Regions from separate parts of the Micromonospora sp. NPDC050397 genome, predicted to be linked through region 1. Evidence: riboswitches for the same ligand, from Rfam matches in the RefSeq annotation. Region 1 holds a riboswitch; each other region holds the start of a gene.
What was found. A riboswitch is a leader RNA that binds a small molecule or an ion and turns the genes downstream of it on or off. The one in region 1 is predicted to bind cobalamin.
Positions count from the first base shown of each region.

Region 2: it holds a riboswitch for cobalamin, as region 1 does, so the genes downstream of both, ACI2K4_RS29040 (ribonucleoside-diphosphate reductase subunit alpha) here and ACI2K4_RS25925 (ABC transporter substrate-binding protein) in region 1, are expected to answer to the same signal.
Region 3: it holds a riboswitch for cobalamin, as region 1 does, so the genes downstream of both, ACI2K4_RS24225 (VWA domain-containing protein) here and ACI2K4_RS25925 (ABC transporter substrate-binding protein) in region 1, are expected to answer to the same signal.
Region 4: it holds a riboswitch for cobalamin, as region 1 does, so the genes downstream of both, ACI2K4_RS29145 (acyl-CoA thioesterase) here and ACI2K4_RS25925 (ABC transporter substrate-binding protein) in region 1, are expected to answer to the same signal.

Region 1 covers NZ_JBJDPS010000009.1:182,980-188,432, forward strand. Annotated here, with positions in the region: gene ACI2K4_RS25920 (lipopolysaccharide biosynthesis protein) at 1-1,254, shown strand, start outside; cobalamin riboswitch at 1,397-1,575, shown strand; gene ACI2K4_RS25925 (ABC transporter substrate-binding protein) at 1,668-2,627, shown strand; gene ACI2K4_RS25930 (FecCD family ABC transporter permease) at 2,720-3,697, shown strand; gene ACI2K4_RS25935 (ABC transporter ATP-binding protein) at 3,697-4,464, shown strand; gene ACI2K4_RS25940 ((2Fe-2S) ferredoxin domain-containing protein) at 4,461-5,183, shown strand.
Region 2 covers NZ_JBJDPS010000013.1:2,051-7,503, forward strand. Annotated here, with positions in the region: gene ACI2K4_RS29025 (hypothetical protein) at 309-1,583, shown strand; gene ACI2K4_RS29030 (hypothetical protein) at 1,663-2,214, shown strand; gene ACI2K4_RS29035 (HoxN/HupN/NixA family nickel/cobalt transporter) at 2,165-3,184, shown strand; cobalamin riboswitch at 3,475-3,687, shown strand; partial or broken gene ACI2K4_RS29040 (ribonucleoside-diphosphate reductase subunit alpha) at 3,822-5,453, shown strand, end outside.
Region 3 covers NZ_JBJDPS010000007.1:236,272-241,724, forward strand. Annotated here, with positions in the region: gene ACI2K4_RS24210 (sugar kinase) at 1-307, shown strand, start outside; gene ACI2K4_RS24215 (SMP-30/gluconolactonase/LRE family protein) at 390-1,286, shown strand; gene ACI2K4_RS24220 (DMT family transporter) at 1,857-2,825, opposite strand; cobalamin riboswitch at 3,016-3,140, shown strand; gene ACI2K4_RS24225 (VWA domain-containing protein) at 3,225-5,294, shown strand; gene cobO (cob(I)yrinic acid a,c-diamide adenosyltransferase) at 5,296-5,453, shown strand, end outside.
Region 4 covers NZ_JBJDPS010000013.1:29,409-34,861, reverse strand. Annotated here, with positions in the region: gene ACI2K4_RS29160 (CbiX/SirB N-terminal domain-containing protein) at 1-378, opposite strand, end outside; gene cobF (precorrin-6A synthase (deacetylating)) at 375-863, opposite strand; gene ACI2K4_RS29150 (LysE family translocator) at 1,213-1,854, opposite strand; gene ACI2K4_RS29145 (acyl-CoA thioesterase) at 1,851-2,369, opposite strand; cobalamin riboswitch at 2,511-2,728, opposite strand; gene ACI2K4_RS29140 (ABC transporter substrate-binding protein) at 2,792-3,697, shown strand; gene ACI2K4_RS29135 (hypothetical protein) at 3,710-4,051, opposite strand; gene ACI2K4_RS29130 (helical backbone metal receptor) at 4,093-4,827, opposite strand; gene metE (5-methyltetrahydropteroyltriglutamate--homocysteine S-methyltransferase) at 4,897-5,453, opposite strand, start outside.

The DNA of each region.
Region 1 (5,453 bases):
GGGACCGGAGTCCGTGGTCTCGCCAGGAACTCGGCGATCGCGGCCGGCGCCGTTGTCGCCAACGGGCTGCTGAGCGCGGCGATCCTGGCACTGTGCGCGTCGTTCGGGCAGACGGACGAGATCGCGGCGTACACGGTGATGACGTCAGCGCTGGCGTTTGTCATCATCGGCGCCAGCGGCGGGTCGGCCCTGCTGTACCTCAACGGCACCGAGGAACAGCGCACCCTCGTACGGAGCCAGTGGGCCCTGGTGGTGGTACCCGCCGTACTCGTCGGCGCGCTGGTCATCGGCGAGTTCTACGCCGGCCGGGGATACAGCGCCACCGCGCTGGTGGCGGCCGGTGTGGTGGCGCTCGGCAACGGTGTCGCACAGTTGCAGATCGCCGACTTCAACCGGCGGATGCGGTTCCTGGCCACCGCCGTGCTGATGTGCGGCAGCAAGGCCGCTTCGCTGGTGATGGTCCTGGTCGGGGTCCCGCTCACGATCGCGCTCGCCACCGCCGGGCTGGCCCAGCTCGTCGTCGGCGAACTCGTCCTCGGTCGGGACGGTTCGCTGCGGCGCGCGCGGTTCCGGGAGCTGTCACTGCGGCGCGCCTTCGCCGGATACCGGTCCAGCCGGCACCTGTTCGGCTTCGCCCTCGGCGAGCTGTACGTGGCACGGTACGCCACCCTCGTGCTGTCGCTGGTCGCGACGCCCACGGTGATGGGCAGCTTCGGGGCGCTCGTCACCGCGTACCAGGCGATCGGTGGTGTCGTACAGTCGGCGTTGCAGGTGCCGATGGTGGCGCGTACCCGCAACCGGTTGGGTCTCGAATCCGCGAGGCACCCGGCGCACTTCTCGGTGGCGATGGCACTGGTCTGCGCGGTCCCGATGGCGATCGCGGTCGCCGGGCTCGCGCCCTGGCTCACCGGTACGCTGCTGTCCCTGCCGCACCGGGAGGCCGCCACCTGGCTGGCCGTGTTCATGCTGGCGCTGCCGTTCCTGGCGGTCAGCCGGGCGCTGATGTTCAACTGGATCGGCGACGGCGACTTCGCCCGCGCGACGAGGGCCATGGCCGTGCTCGCGGTGATCCTGACCATCACGGTCACGTTCGGCGTACCACGGTTCGGGCCGCTCGGCGCCGCCACCGCCACCGCCGCGGCCGAGGTGGCCGCCCTCGCGGTCATCCTGCTGCTCGCGCGCCGGTCGGCCGGCTCGGGTCCGCTCGCCGGGACGTCGCCGGCCGACGGTCAGCGGCCCCGGCCGAACGGGTGACGGTCGAACAGACGTCGGTACGCGAGACGGACGCCCCCACCGGGTCACGGGCGGTCGCCAACCGCTTCCGGTACGGCCCGCGACGGGGCGCCGGGGACGACGGACATGGTGTTCGTCATATGGCACGCGTTGTCCGATGACGCTATGTTGTCGCTGCCGTGGTGCTCGGGAAGCCGGTGGGATACCGGCGCGGCCCTCGCCACTGTGATCGGGAAGTCTCCGGCCCTCGTCGTACGAGGTCACTGGGCACCAGCCTGGGAAGGCCGGCCGGAGACGCGTTTCCCGGCAGCCAGGAGACCGGCCACGGCACACGTACCGACCCGTCCACGAGGTGCTGGAAGGTGGTCCCTGTGCGCCTGCGCGCGATGCGGCCCCGTATGTCCTGGCGTGCTGTCACGCCACTGTCCGCCGTGATGATCTTCACATTGCTGGTCGCCGGCTGCGCCGGAACCGGGGACACCCCGTCCGGGGCGGCGTCGGCCGCACCGGTCACGCTCACCAACTGCGGCCTGCCCGTGCAGGTCACCCAGCCACCGTCGCGGGTGGTCACGCTGAACCAGGCCGCGACGGAGATCATGCTGGCACTGGGTCTACAGGACCGGATGATCGGCACCGCGTACCTCGACGACACCATCCTGCCGGAGTACGCCGACGCGTACCAGAAGATCCCGGTGCTGGCCAAGGAGTACCCGTCGAAGGAAAAGCTGATCGAGGCCGCCCCGGACTTCGTCTACGCCTCGTTCGCCAGCGCGTTCAGCGACGAGGGCGTCGGTGAACGGGACACCTACACCGGTCTGCGCGTCGGCACGTACCTCTCGCCGGCCGGCTGCCCGAAGGAGACCCGCCCGTCCCCGCTCACCGTCGACCACGTGTTCGGCGAGATCCGCGACGTAGCGGCGATCTTCGGAGTGCCGGAACGGGCGACCGCGCTGATCGACGCGCAGAAGTCCCGGATCACCTCGGCCGCCTCCGGCGTCCGGGACGCGAAGGACATCTCGGTGCTCTGGTGGGACGCCGGAACCGACGCGCCGAGCGTCGGCGCCTGCTGTGGGGCACCGCAGCTCATCATGTCGGCGGTCGGGGTGACCAACAAGTTCACCGACCTCACCGGTAGCTGGGGCGACACGAGCTGGGAGAAGGTCGTCGAACGCAACCCGGACGTCATCGTCCTCGTCGACGCCGAGTGGGACCGGGCCACCGCCAAACAGGAATTCCTCGCCGGCAACGCCGCCCTGCGGGACCTACCGGCCGTCAAGGACAAACGGTTCGTCGTCATCCCGTTCTCCGAAACCAGCGCCGGGGTCCGCAACGTCCTGGGCATCGAGCACCTGGCCCAGGGACTCACCGCACTGCCGGCCCGGGTGACGCGCTGACCACCACGACCACTCCACGCCCGGCGCCGACGGCGGCGCCGGGCCGGGCGCGCGTCCTGGGCGGCACCGCACTGGTCGTCGCGTTGACCGGCATGCTCGGGCTCTCGATCGGCGCCGCGGTCACCGTCGGACCGGCCGACCTCTCCCTCGGCACCGTGTGGGCGGTGATCGGCGACCACCTGGGCGTGTTCCGTTCCGACGTGCCGCTGCTGCGGGACCACATCGTCTGGCAGATCCGCCTACCCCGGGTGCTGCTCGCCGCCACCGTCGGCGCCGGACTCGCCGCCGTCGGGGCGGTGATGCAGACCCTGACCCGCAACGCGCTCGCCGACCCGTACCTGCTCGGCGTCTCCTCCGGAGCGTCCCTCGGTGCGGTCACCGTCACCGTCACCGGACTCGGGTCGGCGGTCTGGTCCCTGACCGGCGGCGCGTTCACCGGCGCGCTCGCGGCGTTCGCCCTGGTCATCGCCGCCGCGACCAGCCGGGGCGGCCGGCTCGCACCGACCCGGATGATCCTCGCCGGTGTCGCGGTCGGCCAACTCTGCGCCGCCGTCACCTCGTTCGTCATCATCTGGGCCGCCGACCCGCACGCCACCCAGCAGATCACCTTCTGGCTGTCCGGATCGCTCGGCCGGTCCGACTGGACCTCCCTCGGCTACGCCGTCTCCGCCCTCGCGGTCGTCCTGGCCGTGCTCCTCGGACACGCCCGTACGCTGAACGCGTTCGCCTTCGGCGACGACTCGGCCGCCACCCTCGGTGTCGACGTCACCCGCACCCGCTGGCTGCTGCTGACCACGGCGGCCCTGCTCACCGGAACCCTCGTCGCGGTCAGCGGCGCGATCGGCTTCGTCGGGCTGCTCCTGCCGCACGCCGCCCGGCTGCTCACCGGCCCCGACCACCGCCGACTCCTACCGGTCGCGGTTCTCGCCGGGGCGATCTTCCTGATCTGGGTCGACACCGCCGCCCGTACGGTGTTCGAACCACGCGAACTCCCGGTCGGTGTGCTCACCGCCATGCTCGGCGTACCCGCGTTCGTGCTGCTGCTGCGCCGACGGCTGGCGGGCAACTGATGCTCCAGGTCACCGACGTCAGCCACACCGTACAGACAGCGACGATCATCGACCGGGTCTCCTGCACGGTACCGACCGGCACCCTGGTCGGCCTGCTCGGGCCGAACGGCTCGGGAAAGACGACCCTGCTGCGGATCGTCGCCGGACTCACCACCCCGGACCACGGGCACCGCCTCCTCGGCGGCGAGGACCTGGCGACCCTGCCCCGCCGGACCGTCGCCCGGCGGATGGCCCTGCTCGCCCAGCACGCCGAGACCGACCTCGACCTCACCGTTCACGACGTGGTGCTACTCGGGCGTACGCCGCACCGCCGCTCCCGGTGGTCGGAGAGCACCGCCGACCACGACGCCGTCACCGACGCCCTGGCCCGGGTCGACCTCACCGACTTCGCCCACCGAACCTGGCGCACCCTCTCCGGCGGCGAACGCCAACGCGTCCAACTCGCCCGGGCGCTGGCCCAGGAACCCGAACTGCTCCTGCTCGACGAGCCCACCAACCACCTCGACATCAACCACCAGCTCCAGCTCCTGCACCTGGTCCGACGCTCCGGCATCACCACCGTCGCCGCCCTGCACGACCTCAACCTGGCGGCGATGTTCTGCGACACCCTCGTCGTCCTGCACCACGGCCGGGTAGCCGCCACCGGACCCACCACCGACCTGCTCACCCCGGACCTGCTCCACGACGTGTTCGGCGTACGGGCCGACATCACCCCGCACCCCGGCACCGGCCGCCCCGTCATCACCTACCACCCACCCACGTCATGACCACCAGACACACCCTGCTCGTCGCTCGCTCGGTCGCCCACACCGGCGGACACGACGCCGTACACCGGCTCGCCGACGAGGTCGCGCGGGCGCTCGGCGAGCCGGTCCGGGCCTGCTTCCTCGACGGGGCGGCGCCGTCGCTGCACGACGCACTCGACGCCGCCCGGTCGGCGGGCGCGCTCGACGTCGTCCTCGTCCCCACCCACCTGCCGCCCGACCGGTACCTCGACGTCTGGCTCCGCCGCGCCTACGCCGACTGGGTCACCTCCCGCCCCGCCGACCCGCCGCCGCCACGGGTGTCGGTCGGCGCGCCGCTGGCCACCCAGCCGGCACTGGTCACCGCCGTCCTGGACGCCCTGCGCCAACCCACCGCACCCCTGTCCGGCAACCCCGGACCGTTCCGCAGCCCCGCCTGGTCCGCGATCACCCGACACCGCCGCCACGTGCTGGTCTGCCGCGGCCCACGCTGCACCGCGTACGGCGCCGGCGCGACCGCCGACACGCTCGCCGAAAGCCTGCGCGCACGCGGACTCACCGACGACGACATCCTGCTCACCCAGACCGGTTGCCTCTTCCCGTGCAACCTCGGGCCGCTCGTCGTCGTCCACCCCGACGACGTCTGGTACACCCAGGTCGACCCGCAACTGGCCACCCGGATCGTGGACCAGCACCTCGTCCACGGCCAGCCCGTCGACGACCAGCCCGTACGCCGTCGATAAAGACGAATGACCAGAGCGTCCTAGGACAATCGGTGCCGAATCGGCAGCTCGCGCTCGGCGCCGTCAACCGGTGACGATCGGCTCGCCCGGCCGCTCCGTGCGTGGGCAGGCGGGCGACTCGGGTTGACAGCAGTACCGAAAATCATGGTCGGTGGCGCGGCGCATCGCGTCCCGCACGTCGTTGGCGGCTCGGCCACCCGGGTCGGTCCCATCGACGGACTACTTATGGTTGCCGAGGGTCCACGCAGAGTCGAGACAGGGCAGGTGACG
Region 2 (5,453 bases), on a different contig from region 1:
GACGACCACGGTGCCACTGTTGCAAAGTAGTGGCAATAGCCCAGGGGCGGCTTTAAGAGAGGTCACCCCCTCCCTTCATCCGCCGGCAAACTACTCGCCTTCACGCCGACGCTTCCGACGATCGCCCCTCTTCCCGCTCGCGACCGAACGTCAACGAGGGACTCTTCCGGCACCGCTGATTGGTCCGCGCACCAGAGGACTGGTGTCGAAGCAACACCGAACAGCGGGGGTACCGACGTGACGTCGTAGCGACCGTGGGTTACGGTCCGAGGTGGACGCGGGCTCGAATGGGGCCGAGGAGGCAGCTCATGCAGCGGACCGAGTGCGCACTGCTCGTCATCATGGGTTCCGGTGAGACAAGCCCGACCATGGTCAGTGTCCACCGCGCAGTGGTCGACCAGTTGCCGTCGGACCGACCGAACGCGGTGCTGCTCGAGACGCCGTACGGCTTTCAGGAAAATGTCGCCGACATCTCCGCTCGCGCGCAGCACTACTTTCACGACAGTGTCGGGTTACGGGTGTCGGTCGCGCCGGGCATGCGCGGTCGAGCACCCGCGGGGTCGGATGCCGATCGGGGCTTGGCCATGGTGCGGACCGCAGACTGGCTCTTCTCCGGTCCGGGAAGCCCCTCCTACGCCCTCGACCAGTGGCACCGTCAACCAGTCGCCGCCGCCCTGGCCGAGCGGGTACGACGTCCGCGAGGGGCGACCGTGTTCGCCTCCGCAGCCGCCGCCACGATGGGGTATCTCGCCGTTCCGGTCTACGAAATCTACAAGGTCGGAGCCGCACCGCACTGGCGCGAAGGGCTCGACCTGCTCGCCGGGCTCGACCTCAAGGTGGTGGTGATACCCCACTACAACAACACGGAGGGCGGCACCCACGACACCCGCTACTCGTACCTCGGCGAACGGCGCCTCACCGTCCTCGAACAGGACCTGTCCGACGACGCGGCCATCCTCGGTGTGGACGAACACACCGCGGTGGTTCTCGACCTGCTCAGCGGCGACGTGGAAATCACCGGCCGAGGTGGCATGACAGTACGCCGCGCCGGCCGCAGCCACGTACTACCGGCCGGTGCCACCCTGACTCTGACCGAGCTGCGCGCGCTAACCCGCGGCGACCTACGCGCGCCGACGGCGACCAGCCGGGTCCCGGTCCAACCCTCGCGGGCAGCGCAACCACTACCCCTGCCAGACGTGACACTGGACTGCGAGCGGCGCTTCGAGGTAGCCCGACTGGCCGGGGCAGCCGACGACATGGTGGCGGTGATTCTCGACCTCGAGGAGACGATCCGCGTCTGGGCGGCGGACACCGACGAGGACGAAGGCACGACCCAGGCTCGCGCCGTGCTGCGAAGCCTCATCGTCCGGCTCGGCCACGCCGCCGCCGTGGGCCTCCGAGACCCACACGAACTGCTTCGCCCCCTGGTGGAACCGCTCCTTCGCGTACGCGACCAGCTCCGCGCGGAGCAGGCGTACCAGGCTGCGGACGGCATCCGTGCTGCTCTGACAGCCGCCGGACTGGTCGTCAACGACACCGAGGCCGGCACGGGATGGGAGGTGGCCGCATCCGCTGAGGGCTGAACGGTCCCGCTCGGTTCTCGGCGGAGTGAATCTCCGGGACCCACCGAGATCGGAACGACCCTCTTCCTAAGCTGATCAGGTGCCATCGTCACCGCGCATCGCCGCCGCACCGACGACGACCGTTGTTGTCGAGGTGCTCCTGATCAGTGCCGACCTGGATGGCCTGCGGTTTCGCGTCATCTCCGCACCCCTGCGGGGTGAACATCCCGATGCCGTGGCGCGGTCGCTGGCCGAGCTGCCGTCGGGGCATCCCGACGGGCTCCTGCACTCCACCTCGTGGCGCTTCGCCGACCGTCACCTCATCGTCACCTACGTCGCTCTACCCGACCCCCGGCCGGGTGCCGCGACGACGCCGGTCGCACCCGCACCGGTGCTCGGCTCCGACGATCCCCTCGCCCCCTCCCCCACCGAGATCCGCCCCCTGGACGTCGCGGTGCACGCCTGCCGTCACCTCGCCTTCCTTCGCCAGACCGATGCCACCGTCGCGACCGCCGCCGCTGCGGCACCCCGAATCTGGCGGCACGTCGCCGAGTTCACCCCGGTTGTGGCGGAAATGCTTGCCCCGAACACAATCCCGTCGGGTGTCCGCTCCGGTGGACCATCGGGCGTCGGGGCAGTGGCCACACGCTGACCAGCGGGTATCCACCGATGAATCGCGCCTGGGCGTCACCGCCTACACCCTCGGCGTGCGGCACGCCTTCGACGCCGACCACATCGCCGAGATCGACAACACCACTCGCAAGCTGATGACCGACGGCCAGCAACCCGTCTCGGTCGGATTCTGGTTCTCCCTCGGTCACTCCGACGTCGTGTTCGGGCTCTGCTTCCTGCTCGGGATCGGCGTACGGGCGCTCGCCGGACAGGTACAGGACGACTCCTCGGCACTACAGACCGCGACCGGGGTGATCGGCACCACCGTCTCCGGCGTCTTCCTCTACCTCATCGGCATCCTCAACCTGGTGGTGCTCGTCGGTGTGATCAGGGTCTTTCGCCGGATGCGGCACGGCGCCTACGACGAGGCGGCCCTGGAACAGCAGCCCAACAACCGGGGCCTGATGAACCGGATCCTGGCCGGAGCGACCCGCGCGGTCACCCGCCCCTGGCAGATGTACCCGATCGGGCTGCTCTTCGGACTCGGCTTCGACACCGCCACCGAGGTCTCCCTCCTCGTCCTCGCCGGCGGCGCCGCCGCCTTCAGCCTGCCCTGGTACGCGGTGCCGACCCTGCCGATTCTCTTCGCCGCCGGAATGAGCCTGCTCAGCACCATCGACGGCTACCTCATGATCCACGCCTACGGCTGGGCGTTCGCCAAACCCGTCCGCAAGGTCTACTACAACATCACCCTGACCGGGCTTTCCGTCGCGGTGGCGCTCATGATCGGCATCATCGAACTCATCTCGATCCTGACCGACAAGCTCGACATCCAACATGGTCCGCTCGCGGCGATCGGCAACCTCAATCTCAACCTCGTCGGGTACGTCATCGTCGGACTCTTCGCGCTGACCTGGGTCGCCGCCCTCACCATCTGGCGCGTGGCCCGCATCGAGGGCAAACGGAACGCCGATCTCGACGGATCTGCACCCGTCGCTGACCCAGGGTGAACCTTCGAGGCGAAACGAGACCGTACAGCGGTAGCGCGGCACCGGTAGCCGAGGTTCCCGTGGGCGGCCCGTCACGAGCTCAGCCAGGACCACCGTCGTCTGATCGGGCACGGCTTCGACTTCAGCGGCGCGCTCGTTCGAGACATGCCGGCCGCCCCGTGTTCGGCCAACGCTCTGCACCGTACGCCGTCGGGACCGGGAGGCATCACCCGGGGCACCATGTGGTGACGGTGCGCCGCGACACGCCCGACACGACATCTGGTGTTGCCGATTCAGCCTGGCGCCCATATATGGTGTCTCTCGCAGCTGGTTCGACCGCCGCTCCGCGCGGTGGCCGAGGCAAGAGGGAACCCGGTGTGAGTCCGGGACTGCCCCGCAGCGGTGAGTGGGAACGACCGCCGTCACACAGCACTGGACCCGTACTGGGTCTGGGAAGCGATGGCCAGTAGGTACGAGTACGACGCCCGCGAGTCCGAAGACCTGCCAGCGCGCCGCACGCGACGCGTGTGGCGGTCGAAGGTCGCGTGGGACGGCCGACGCCATCAGCCGGTCCGTCGTGGCAGGCACGCCGTCAGGCGAACAGTGGCGTTCCCCCTGCGCGTCCGTCGACCTCGTGGACAGGCATGAGGAGGGGGACATGACGCCAACACGGGAGCAGGGTCTGCTCGAACAGGCGGTACCGGAACAGCGCCGGCACGTGATGCAGGTCCGTAAGCGCAACGGCGACACCGAGCCAGTCGACGTGAACAAGATTGTCCGCGCGGTGGAGCGCTGGGTCGGAGACCTGGACGAGGTGGATCCGCTGCGGGTGGCGACGAAGACGATCAGCGGCCTGTACGACGGGGCGACCACCGCTGAGCTGGACAAGCTGTCGATCCAGACCGCCGCGGAGTTGATTGGCGAGGAGCCGCAGTACTCGAAGCTCGCGGCGCGGTTGCTGGCCGCGTACGTGGACAAGGAGGTTCGTGGGCAGGGCGTGGCCAGCTTCAGTCAGTCGATTCGCCACGCGCACCAGCTCGGGTTGATCGGGGACGACACGGCCGAGTTCGTCGCGCGTAATGCCCGCAAGCTGGACGATGCCGTGGACCCGGAAGGGGGATCTGCGGTTCGAGTACTTCGGGCTGCGTACGGTCGCGGACCGGTACCTGCTGCGGCATCCGGAGTCCCGCCTGGTGGTGGAGACGCCGCAGTACTGGCTGTTGCGCGTGGCCTGCGGCCTGTCGCAGACACCGGGTGAGGCGATCGGTTTCTACCGGCTGATGTCGAGCCTGGCCTATCTGCCGAGTTCACCGACGTTGTTCAACTCCGGCACCCGGCACACGCAGATGTCGTCGTGTTTCCTGGTCGACTCCCCACGTGACGAGCTCGATTCGATCTACGAGCGCTACCACCAGGTTGCGAAGCTGTCGAAGTTTTCCGGCGGTATCGGCATCTCGTGGTCGCGGGTACGTGGTCGCGGTGCGTTGATCCGGGGTACGAACGGCCGGTCGAACGGCATCGTGCCGTTCCTCAAGACGCTCGACGCCGGGGTGGCGGCGGTGAACCAGGGCGGTCGACGCAAGGGCGCGGCCTGCGTCTACCTGGAGCCGTGGCACCCGGACATCGAGGAGTTCCTGGAACTGCGGGACAACACCGGCGAGGAGTCCCGGCGTACGCACAACCTCAACGTGGCCAACTGGGTGCCGGACGAGTTCATGCGGCGAGTCGAGGCCGACGGCGACTGGTCGCTGATCGACCCGTCCGACGCCCCCGAGTTGCCCGACCTTTTCGGCGAGGCCTTCGACGAGGCGTACCGGGCGGCCGAGAAGAAGGCCGTCAAGACGGTCAAGGCCCGGGACCTGTACGGGCGGATGATGCGGACCCTGGCGCAGACCGGCAACGGGTGGATGACGTTCAAGGACGCCTCGAACCGACTGTCGAACCAGACCGGCGCTCCGGGCAACACCATCCACCTGTCGAACCTGTGCACCGAGATCCTGGAGGTGAACAGCGACACCGAGACCGCCGTGTGCAACCTGGGCTCGATCAACCTCGGCGAGCACATAACCATCGATGGCGTCGACTGGGAGAAGCTGCGGTCCACGGTACGGACGGCGGTGGTGTTCCTCGACCGGGTGATCGACATCAACTTTTACCCGGCCGAGCAGGCGGCGGCGTCCAATCCGCGCTGGCGGCCGGTCGGCCTCGGCCTGATGGGTCTACAGGACGCGTTCTTCACGCTGCGCCTGCCGTTCGACTCGGCCGAGGCAAAGGAGCTGTCCACCCGGGT
Region 3 (5,453 bases), on a different contig from region 1:
GCTCGGAGCGGGCGTGCCGGAGGTGGTGGTGAAGCACGGTGGGCAGGGCGCGACCAGCCACAGCGAGCGGGGGAGCGTGCACGCCCCGGCCCGTACGGTCCCGGTGGTCGACACCGTCGGTGCCGGGGACGCCTTTGTCGCCGGTCTGCTCTCCGGTCTGCTCGACCGGCTCGACGTCGCCGGTCGGCTCGACCGTGCGGTCACCACCGGGGCGTTCGCGGTGGCCACCCGGGGCGACTGGGAAGGGCTGCCCACCCGTACCGAACTGTCGCTGCTCGACCACGCCCCCGGCAGCGCCGTACGCTGACCCACCCCGTCTTACCCCGTTACGCCGCCGGTCCGTGATCGGCGGACCCGTTACGACACCGTGCACCCCTCTGGAGGAGACGATGCGGCTCACCGAGCCGACCCCGTGGAGCGACGACCGGTTCGAGTTGGGCGAGGGTGCCCGCTGGGTGGACGGCCGACTGGTCCTGGTCGATCTGCTCGCCGGCCGGTTGTACGAGACCAGCGGCGACGCCCCGGCGCCGCTGCGCGAGTTGCGCCGGCTGGACGCCCCGATCGGGGCGGTGGCGGCGGTCGCCGGCCGGCCGGGTGACTGGGTGGCCGCCACCGGCACCGGACTGGCTCTGCTCAGCGGCGACGGCGGCTCCCGGCAGCTCGCCAACCTGGAGAGCGAGAATCCGGCACCGGCCCGGATGAACGACGCGGTCGCCGACCCGAACGGCCGGTTCTGGGCCGGCAGCATGGCCTACGACGCCACCCCGGGCGCCGGCACCCTCTACCGGTACGACGGCACGGGCGCACCGACCCCGGCGGTCACCGGGCTCACCATCACCAACGGCCCCGCGTTCGACGCCGCCGGCACCACCATGTACCTGGCCGACACCGCGCGGGGCGAGGTGGACCGCTTCACCGTCGACCCCCGCACGGGCGGCCTCTCCGGCCGTACGCCGTTCCTCCGGCTCGCCGGAGCCGAGGGGGCGCCCGACGGCATGACGGTCGACGCGGCGGGACACCTCTGGGTCGCCCTCTGGGGTGGTTACGCGGTCCGCCGCTACCGCCCCGACGGCACCCTGGAGCGCGAACTGCGCCTGCCGGTAGCCCAACCGACCAGCGTCTGCCTCGGCGGCCCAGACCTGCGTCGCCTCTTCATAACCAGCGCGCACCACGCCCTGCATCCCCGAGGCCCGCTGGACGGTGCCCTCCTGGCGGTGGACGTCGAGATCACCGGTATCCCGGCACAATCTGTTGCTCATGAAGTTGGCGCGAAAATCGAGCACTGATTCCGCGCCAACGTCCGTGAGCGGCATGCCAGCAGGTTTGTCGGGTTCAGGCCGGCAGGATTCGCGGGTTCAGATCAGTTCAAGGACGACAGGAGTGACTGCCGCGACGAAGGAGGCGACTGCCAAGAGAAGGCGTCCGACGGCCTCGATGTACGAGACGGCTCGTGGCGGATCGACTCCCCGCTGGTCCTGGCTAGCGGGAGCGCCGTTTGGTACGGTCATAGGAACTCCTTCAGTTGGGCTTCGTGAGGGCCGAATTGGAGTCAGTAGGACGGCATCCGTTGGCGCGGGTGCCGTCCGTTTCGTTAATTGCCCACTCGCTACGGTACGGATCGTGCGTCGGGGTTGGAAAGCATCTCCACGGAGTGAGTGTGGATGAATGCCGTATTCACCCCTGACCCGGTTTCCCGCATGGTGAAAACATGACCGGTTGCTGTTCCCTGGACCTTTCGGAGAGCGATCTGTCGAATACCGGCAATGCTGATTGGAACCTTTCTCTTGCCGGACAGGTCACGGCCCCTGGCCCCGAGATCCGATCCCAGGTGGGCTGCGAAAGCCCTGCCCGGAACGTCACTCCGGCAGGCCGCGGGGGTTCTCCCGAGGTGTGGCAAGCGGTGTCCTCGGCGGTGCGACGGCAGCGGGGGCCCGTCGTTGGGCGAGGGTGATCCCGGTCAGGACCAGGGCCATGCCGGCGAGCATCGGTAGGGTGACCGGCTCGGCCAGGACGAGCGCGCCGAGCACCACCGCGACCACCGGCAGGAGGTACGTGGTGGTGGAGGCGGCGGTCGACCCGAGATCGCCGATGAGTCGGTAGTTCAGCACGTACGCCAGTCCGGTGCCGACCGTGCCGAGGACGAGGAGACTGCCGACCGGCACCGCGCTCCAGTTCGGCGCGGTCAGCCCGCCGAAGGGCAGGGCGAGCGCGAGTACGGCGGCGCCGGCCGCCAGTTGGCAGGCGGACAGCATAATCGGCGGGATGTTCCGGCCGGTGAGGTAGCGACCCATGTAGACGTATCCGGCGCCGTAACTCGCGGAAGCGGCGAGGCAGGCGAGACCCGCCCAGCTCGCCACGTCGGTCGCCGACTCCCACGGTGTGAAGATCAGCACCGTCCCGGCGAAGCCGGCCGCGAGACCGCTCGCCCGTCCCAGGGTCACCCGCTGCTCGCCGCCGGCGAGCAGCGCGATCACCACCGTCCACAGTGGCGTGGTGGCGTTCAGTACGCCGGCGATGTTCGAGTCGATCGTCTGCTGCCCGATCCCGAACAGGGTGTACGGCACGACGTTGGCGAGCAGGGCCGCCACCACGAGGTGGAACCAGGTTCGGCTCCCGGACGGAACGGGCATTCTTCGCGCCAGTGCGATGGGTGCCAGCACCGCCGCTCCGAGCAGGAGCCGGACGATGGTGATCTGGACCGGGGTGAACCCCCGCAGCGCCAGCTTGATCCAGAGAAATCCGGAGCCCCAGATCAGTGCCAGCAGCAGCAACCGCCCCCAACTCCCGCGCCCCACCACGCACCCCCGCCCAAAATTGTTGACCATGAAGTTATCGCAGGGGTTCGTCCGCCATCCGTGCGACAACTTCATGATCGATCGGGTGAGGGGCGGGGCGCGGCGTGAGGGGCGGGGCGTGAGGGGCGGGGTGGGGGTGGCGTGAGGTGGTGCCGTCGTGGTGGTCACGTTGACGGGGGGCCGGTCGGTGGGACAGCATGGCCAGCACGAGCGGTGCGCGGAGGAACCCGGTGCGAGTCCGGGACGGTCCCGCCACTGTGACCGGGGAGTGACCTCTCACGTACGGGCCACGGCCGAACGGCCGGAAGGTCGGGGGGAAGCGTCGATCCGGGAGTCAGGAGACTCCGACCGCTCGCACCACCCAGCCAACGCGGGCGTGGACACCCGCGGAAGGGACATGAGCATGGCTTCTGCGCGCCTGAGTGGGCGATGACCCCGCCGTACCCGTTCTCCGCCGTTGTCGGCCTGCCCGACCTGCGACTGGCCCTGCTGCTCAACGCGGTCTCCCCGGCGATCGGCGGGGTGCTGGTACGCGGCGAGAAGGGCACCGCGAAGTCGACCATCGTACGGGCCCTCGCCGGGCTGCTTCCCGACGTCGACGTGGTACGTGGCTGCCGGTTCGCCTGCGACCCGGTCAATCCTGACGCGGCGTGCCCGGACGGCCCGCACGAGCCCGGCGCCGCCGCCGTACGCCGCCGCGCCACCCTGGTCGAGTTGCCGGTCGGCGCCACCGAGGACCGGGTGGTCGGCACCCTGGACCTGCAACGCGCGCTCGCCGACGGGGTGAAGGCGTTCGAGCCGGGCCTGCTCGCCGCCGCCCATCGCGGGGTGCTCTACGTCGACGAGGTCAACCTGCTCCCGGACCACCTGGTCGACCTGCTGCTCGACGCCGCCGCGATGGGACGCGCACACGTCGAGCGGGACGGGGTGTCGGTCAAGCACGCCGCCCGCTTCCTGCTGGTCGGCACGATGAACCCGGAGGAGGGGGAGCCCCGCCCGCAACTCGTGGACCGGTTCGGGCTGGTGGTGGCGGTGGCCGCCCCGCGCGACGCGGGCTCGCGGGCCGAGGTGGTACGCCGTCGGCTCGCGTACGAGACCGATCCGGTGGGGTTCGTGGCGCGCTGGGTGGAGGAGGACGCCGTACTCGCCGGGCGGATCGCCGTCGCCCGACTGCGGTTGCCCTCGGTCCGGCTGCCCGACGCCGAGTTGGACCGGATCGCCACGATCTGTCTCGCGTACGGGGTCGACGGGCTCCGCGCGGACATCGTGGTGGCCCGGACCGCCGTGGCACTCGCCGCCTGGCACGACCGGGACAGGGTCACCGCCGACGACGTGGCCGCCGCCGCGAGGCTGGCCCTGCCACACCGTCGGCGCCGGGACCCGCTGGACCCGCCCGGCACCGACCAGGAGAAGCTGGAGGAACTGCTCCGGCAGCACGGCGGCGACGCGGACCCGGAGCCCGAGCCGCCGGCCGGACCGGACGACGGCTCCGACGGCGGTCCCGGCGACAACCCACCCGGCGACAACCCGTCCGACCCGACGGACGGCCCTCCGGACGGCCCTCCGAACGGACCTCCGAACGGTCCCGGCGGCGGCCGTCCACCGGCCGGACCGGAGCAGGTCCCGGACCGCTCCGACACGCCGGACACCGCACCGCCACCCGGGTCCGGACCGAAGTCGACCGGCCCGGACCAGCAGGCATCGCCGGAGCAGCAACCCGAGCAGGCCGGCGCCGGCAACCAGCCGGCGGTCGCGGCGACCAGCCCGTACCGGACCAGGGCGCTGGCCGTACGCGGACGAGGCGCCGGGGCGCACGCCGGGCGCCGCTCCCCGGCGTACGCCCGGCGTGGCCGGGTGGTCGGCGCCCGGCTGCCGACCGGGCGGCTGACCAGCGTGCACCTGCCCGCCACCCTGCTCGCCGCGGCCCGTCGGGGTGCCCGCTCGGTCGCGGCCGGGGACCTGCGCGAGGCGGTGCACGTCGGCCGCGAGGCGAACCTGGTGCTGTTCGTGGTGGACGCCTCCGGCTCGATGGCGGCCCGCCGCCGGATGCGGGTGGTGAAGACCGCCGTCCTCTCCCTGCTCCGTGACGCCTACCAGCGGCGGGACAAGATCGGAATGATCACGTTCCGGGGCACCGGGGCGAGTACGGTGCTGGAGCCGACCGCCAGCCACGAGGTCGGCGTGCTCCGCCTCGCCGAGCTGCGCACCGGCGGCCGGACCCCGCTCGCCGCCGGGCTGCGCCAGGCCGCCCGGACCCTGGACAGCGAGCGTCGCCGCGACCCACGCCGCCGCCCGCTGCTGGTCGTGGTCACCGACGGGCGGGCGACCAGCGGCCCGGACCCGTTGACCGTGGTCCCGGCGCTGGCCGAGGTCGCCTCGGTGGTGGTCGACTGCGAGTCCGGGCCGATCCGGCTCGGCCTGGCCCGACGGCTGGCCACCGCGCTGGATGCCGACTGCGTCCCGCTGGACGCGCTGCACACTCTCCGAAAGGCGGCCTGACATGCCCCAGGGCAAGCCGGAACAGGTACCCGACGACGGTCTCACCACCCGCGAGCGGCGCCGGCAACCGGTCCTGGCCGTACACACCGGCCAGGGTAAGGGCAAGTCGACCGCCGCGTTCGGGATGGCGCTGCGCGCCTGGAGCGCCGGCTGGCCGAT
Region 4 (5,453 bases), on a different contig from region 1:
GGGCGTCGTGGGTTCGTCGAGCGTCGCGATGATGGCGGTGACCAGGGCGGGTGCGCTGGCCAGCGGTGTGCTGACCGAGACCCTTGGCAGGTGTCGGCCGTCGGCCCGGCTGGTGGCCCAGTCGGCGTGGGCGCGGCGGAGCCAGACGTCGAGGCGCCGGTCGGGCGGCAGGTGGGTCGGAACGAGTACGACCTCGGTGGCCTCCTGCTCTTGAGCGGCGTCGAGCGCGTCGTGCAACGACGGCGCCGCCCCGTCCAGGAAACATGCGTGAACCGGTCGGTCCAACGCCCTGGTCACCTCGGCGGCGAGCCGGTGTACGGCATCGTGGCCACCGGTGTGGGTCACCGATCGGGCGACGAGCAGTGTGTGCGTGGTCATGGGGCCTCGTGTCGCGGGTTGCGGCGGAGCAAGTAGGTGTCCATGATCCAGCCGCGTCGTTGTCGGAGTTCACGGCGGGTTTGTTCGATGTGGTCGATGACGTCGCCGAGTTTGCCGGAGACGAGGATCTCGTCGTCCGTGCCGAGGTAGGCGCCCCAGTAGATTTCGATGTTCTCGGCGCGCAGGTTCTTGCAGGCGAGGTCGGCGTCGAGCATGACGACGATGTCGTCGGTGTTGTTCGGCAGTCCCTCGGCGAGTCGGCGTCCGGTGGTGACGTGTACCGGACTGGCGACGCGGTTGAGGGTGATGCGGTGTCGTGCGGCGAGCGCCTGGACGCTGCTGATGCCGGGGATGACGTCGTAGTCGAGGGTGAGTGCGCCACGGGTGATGATGGTTCCGATGACTCTGATGGTGCCGTCGTAGAGGGAGGGGTCGCCCCAGACGAGGAATCCGCCGGTCTGATGCTCGTCGAGCTCGGCGGCGATGATTTATTCGAGGCTGTTCACCCGTTCCTGTCGCCAGTCGTGGACGGCGGTGGGGTATTCCGGCGCGGTTCGGTCGCGGGTCGGATCGGTGACCGTCACGGTGCGGTACCGCTTGTCGTGGATGAAACGTTCGCAGATTCGTCGCCGTGCTTCGGTGAGGTCGGTGGTGGTCGGACCCTTGTTCGAGGACGAAGAACACGTCGACGCTGTTGAGCGCGTTGATGGCCTGGATGGTGAGGAAGTCGGGGTCGCCGACTCCGACACCGATCACCAGTAGTTTGCGCATCAGGTCTCCTTGGGCCGATTCGAGGGGTGAGCTGGCGGTGGCGGATGTGGCTGGCGAGCGGTGTCAGGCGAGGGCGAGACGGATGCCGATCCCGACGAACACGATGGCACTGACGCGATGCAGCACGCGTGCCGTACGGCCGTCGGCGAGGCGTCCGGCGAACCGGCCGGCGGTGATCCCCAGGGCGAGGTCGACCGCGAGCTGGATGGTGACGAAGATGGCTCCGAGTATCAGTAGCTGGGCGGTGACATGACCCCGGCCGGTGTTTACGAACTGGGGCAGGAAGGCGATCGTGAACACGATCATCTTCGGGTTGAGCAGGTTCGTGAGCAGGCCACGTGTGGCGGCTCGGACGAGGTCGACGCCGCCGGTGGTTCCGCTGCCCCACGTTCCGGTCGGGGTGGTGGGGCGTCGTAGGGCGAGGAATCCCAGGATGATCAGGTACGCCGCGCCGGTGTATCGGATGGTCGCGTACAGCATGGGGGAGGCGGCGATGATCGCGGACAGGCCGAGGACGGCGATGGCCACGTGGACGGCTTCGCCGACGGCCACTCCGAGGGCCGCGGCGACGCTGGCCCGGATGCCGTAGCGGGTGGCGTTGGCCAGGACGTAGAGCATGTCCGGGCCGGGGGTGAGCATGAACAGGGTGATCGCGGCCAGGTAACCGGCGAGTGTGCCGACGGAGACGTACCAGGTGAGGCTCATCGGATGTCGGCCTGCGTGGCGAGGGCACGGCGTAGCGCGAGGCGGTGCTCGCGACGGATCTGTGCCTCCTGATAGCGGCGACGATCATCGTCGGTCTCCGGTAGCAGGGCGGGCACGGGTCGGGGTTGACCGGTGTCGTCGACGGCGACCATCACCAGGTGCGCGGTGGCGACGAGAGTCGGTGGTACGGCCCGGTCCCAACGGTCGGCGGTCACCGTGACGGCGACCTCCATGGAGGACCGGCCGGCCCAGGTGATGCGGGCGTCCACGTGAACGACATCGCCGACGCGTACGGCCTGGAGGAACGCGGTTTCGTCGATGGCTGCGGTGACCGCGGGGCCGTCGGAGTGGCGGGCGGCGACGACACCGGCGACCGCGTCGACCAGGTTCAGGATCCGGCCGCCGTGTACGGTGCCCATCAGGTTCGTGTGATGCTGGTCCATGATCTGCGACAGCGTCAGCTGCGAGGCCGACGGGGAGCGTCCGGTGATCGCAGGGCTGGATTCGGTGAGCATGCTGGTGTTCTCCGGGCGGTCGAGGCGTCCCGGAGGAGGGCAGACCGCACCGACCACCCCGAACGTCGCGAAGGCGCGACGCCAGGGCACGCTGGCGCACAGTCCGCCCGGCCCACCCGCGAGGCCGGCGGTGGCGCGCACGGTCGTGCGCGCGGCGCGGGCAGGTCTTCGGACTTGCGGGCGCGACCGGGGTTGACCCCGGTCTCCTACTGGCCGTCGCTTCCCAGACGCTCACGCGTCCAGTGCCTGTGACGGCGGTCGTTCCCGCTCACCGCTGCGGGGCAGTCCCGGACTCTCACCGGGTTCCCTCTTGCGACGCCCGGACGATGCCCGGGCGAACCAGCGCTGAGGCAGATGATAGCCGCCGCCGTCCCGCTTGGTGGAATGGACGTGAGCGGGTTGTGCCTGGTAGGCACGCAGGTGTGCGTATCGTCTCACTGCTACCGGCGGCCACGGACATCGTCGCCATGCTCGGCGCGACCGGCCACTTGCTCGGCCGTACGCACGAGTGCGACTGGCCACCGGGGGAACTCGCCGGCATTCCGGCGGTGACCGTCACCTCCCTGCCGGAGGAACTGACGAGCCGGGAGATCTCGGCGGCGATCAGCGGCGACGCCCACCGGGGGTCATCGGTGTACCAGCTCGACCTTGCCCTGTTGGAGCAGCTACGGCCGGACCTCATCCTGACCCAGGACCTATGCGACGTCTGCGCGGTCTCCTACGGCCGGGTCAACGACGCGGTCAGGATGATCGATCTGGATACCAGGGTCATGTCCCTGGAGGCCAGGACCATCGGCGGGATCCTCGATACGGTCGACGCCGTGGCCGCGCTCACCGGCACCGAGAGTAGAGCCGGTGAGATCCGGGTGGATGCTGAGCGCCGCCTGTCCGCGCTGCCCGGACCGGTTCCCGGCTCCCCGTCGGTGCTGTTCGTTGAGTGGCTCGATCCGCTGATGCCCGGCGGGCACTGGGTGCCCGAACAGGTCACCTACGCCGGTGGCCGTCCTTCGCTGCTCGGGCCGGGGGCACACAGCATCCCGCAGCCGTGGTCGGTGGTGTCGGACCTGGCTCCCGACGTGGTGGTGCTCGGACCCTGCGGGTTCACCCCCGAGCGCACCTTCGACGAGCTGTCGGTGGCGACCGCGCAGTCCGGCTGGGCCGAACTGCCGGCGGTCCGTGACGGGCAGGTGTGGGTGGTCGACGGGCCCGCCTACTTCAACCGCCCCGGCCCCAGGGTCATCGACGGGGCGGAGATCCTCGCCGCCATCCTGGCCGGGCGCCCCGACGATCGCGCGTGGCGGGCCGGTGAGGCTTTCGCAGCTCGGTGAACCGGGTCGTTGTCAGTCCGTGCCGGGTGACCCTGGCCGGAAGATCCTGGGACCCAGCGTCGCCGGAGCAGGAGCGGCGCCGGGCCCTCCGGTGTTGATCCAGGTGGTGACCGCGTCGACGGTCGCCTCGTCGAGGACGTCGCTGACCCAGACCGGCCTCGCTCCGCGTCGTCGGGCGCCCGGTGACGGTTGTACGACCACCACGTTCGAGCGTTCACACACCCCGAGGCAGTCGCTCACGCGTACCCGGTGATGGTCGCCGGCCGCGTTCCGCAACCGTTCCAGTTGGTTGTCGTGCTCGACTCCCGGATGCTTGCGGCTACTGCCGCAGCAGCAGTCGCGGCAGACCGTCACCGTGCACCCGGTGACTCGCGGCACCGGAGGGATCATGGCGGTCACTTTCGCCCCGCTGCGGTGACCGGTTCGGCGAGTTGGGCCGTCAGGATCTCCCGGGCCTCGGCCAGCGATGGTCCGTACCAGGTCAGATGACGACCGGAGATCAGGGCACAAGCCAGACCGGGGAAGGCCTCGGGCCCGTCACCGACGGCGAACGGGTACGGCTCGTCCGGCAGCACGATCAGATCGGGCTTGAGGGCACGCATCTCCTCCAGGCTCGGGCGGGGATACCTGTCGTCCGTCGTGTCGTACAGGTTGCACAGGCCGAGGCGGTGCAAAACATCGGAGGCGAAGGTGTCTCCACCGGCTACCACCCACGGGCGGCGCCACACCGGGACGATCGCACCGCGTGGTGACAACGCTGGCCGAGTGGCGGACCAGGCGGCGCGGGCGGCGCGCAGCCACCCGGGTTCCTCGGGCTGCCCGAGGTCGCGAAGCAGGCCGCCCAACTCGTCAAGCGCGCCGCTGACGGTGCGGGGATAGGTGAGGCGAACCCGTACGTCGGCGGCCTCCAGTGCGTCGGCGTCGGCGCGCCGGTTCTCCTCGATGTTCATGAGCACGATGTCCGGTCGAAGCGCCAGCACCGCGGGGACATCGGGGTACTTGGTCCCGCCGACCCGGGCCACGTCCAGGTCGGCCGGGTGGGTGCAGTAGGTGGTCGCGCCGACGAGTAGCCCGGGCAGGGTGACCGCGACGGCCTCGGTCAGCGACGGCACCAGCGACACCACTCGCATCATGAGTTCTCCTCCGTAATGGGCAGGGTGGTCGGGGACGGACGGTACCGTCCCCGACCTGTTTGACGGTTAGCCGGCGGAGACCCTCATCGCGGCGGCGGCGTTGACGACCCGGGCCAGGGACGCCTCGATTTCGGGGTAGCTGCGAGTCTTCAGCCCGCAGTCGGGGTTGACCCAGAGGCGGCCGGCGGGCATGACCGCGACCGCCTGCCACAGGGTGTTGGTGATCTCGCCGGGTTCGGGAACTCGGGACGAGTCGACGTCATAAACGCCGGGTCCGATGCCTCGTTGGTACCCGGCAGCGCGTAGCTTGTTGAGGAACTCCCTTGTCGAACTTGGTGCGTGGACGCTGATGACATCGACGTCGAGGGCGTCGATCACGGGAAGTAGCTCCCCGATTTCGGAGTGGCACAGGTGGGTGTGGATCTGGGTGGCATCGGCGACCCCGCTGGTCGCGAGGCGGAACGAGGCGACCGCCCAATCCAGGTACGCCTCCTGGTCCCGTCGGCGCGGTGGCAGCAGTTCGTGTAGGGCCGGTTCGTCGAGCTGGATGATCCGAATGCCGGCGGATTCCAGGTCGTGGGCTTCGTCGCGCAGTGCGAGGGCGACCTGGTTGGCGGTGTCGG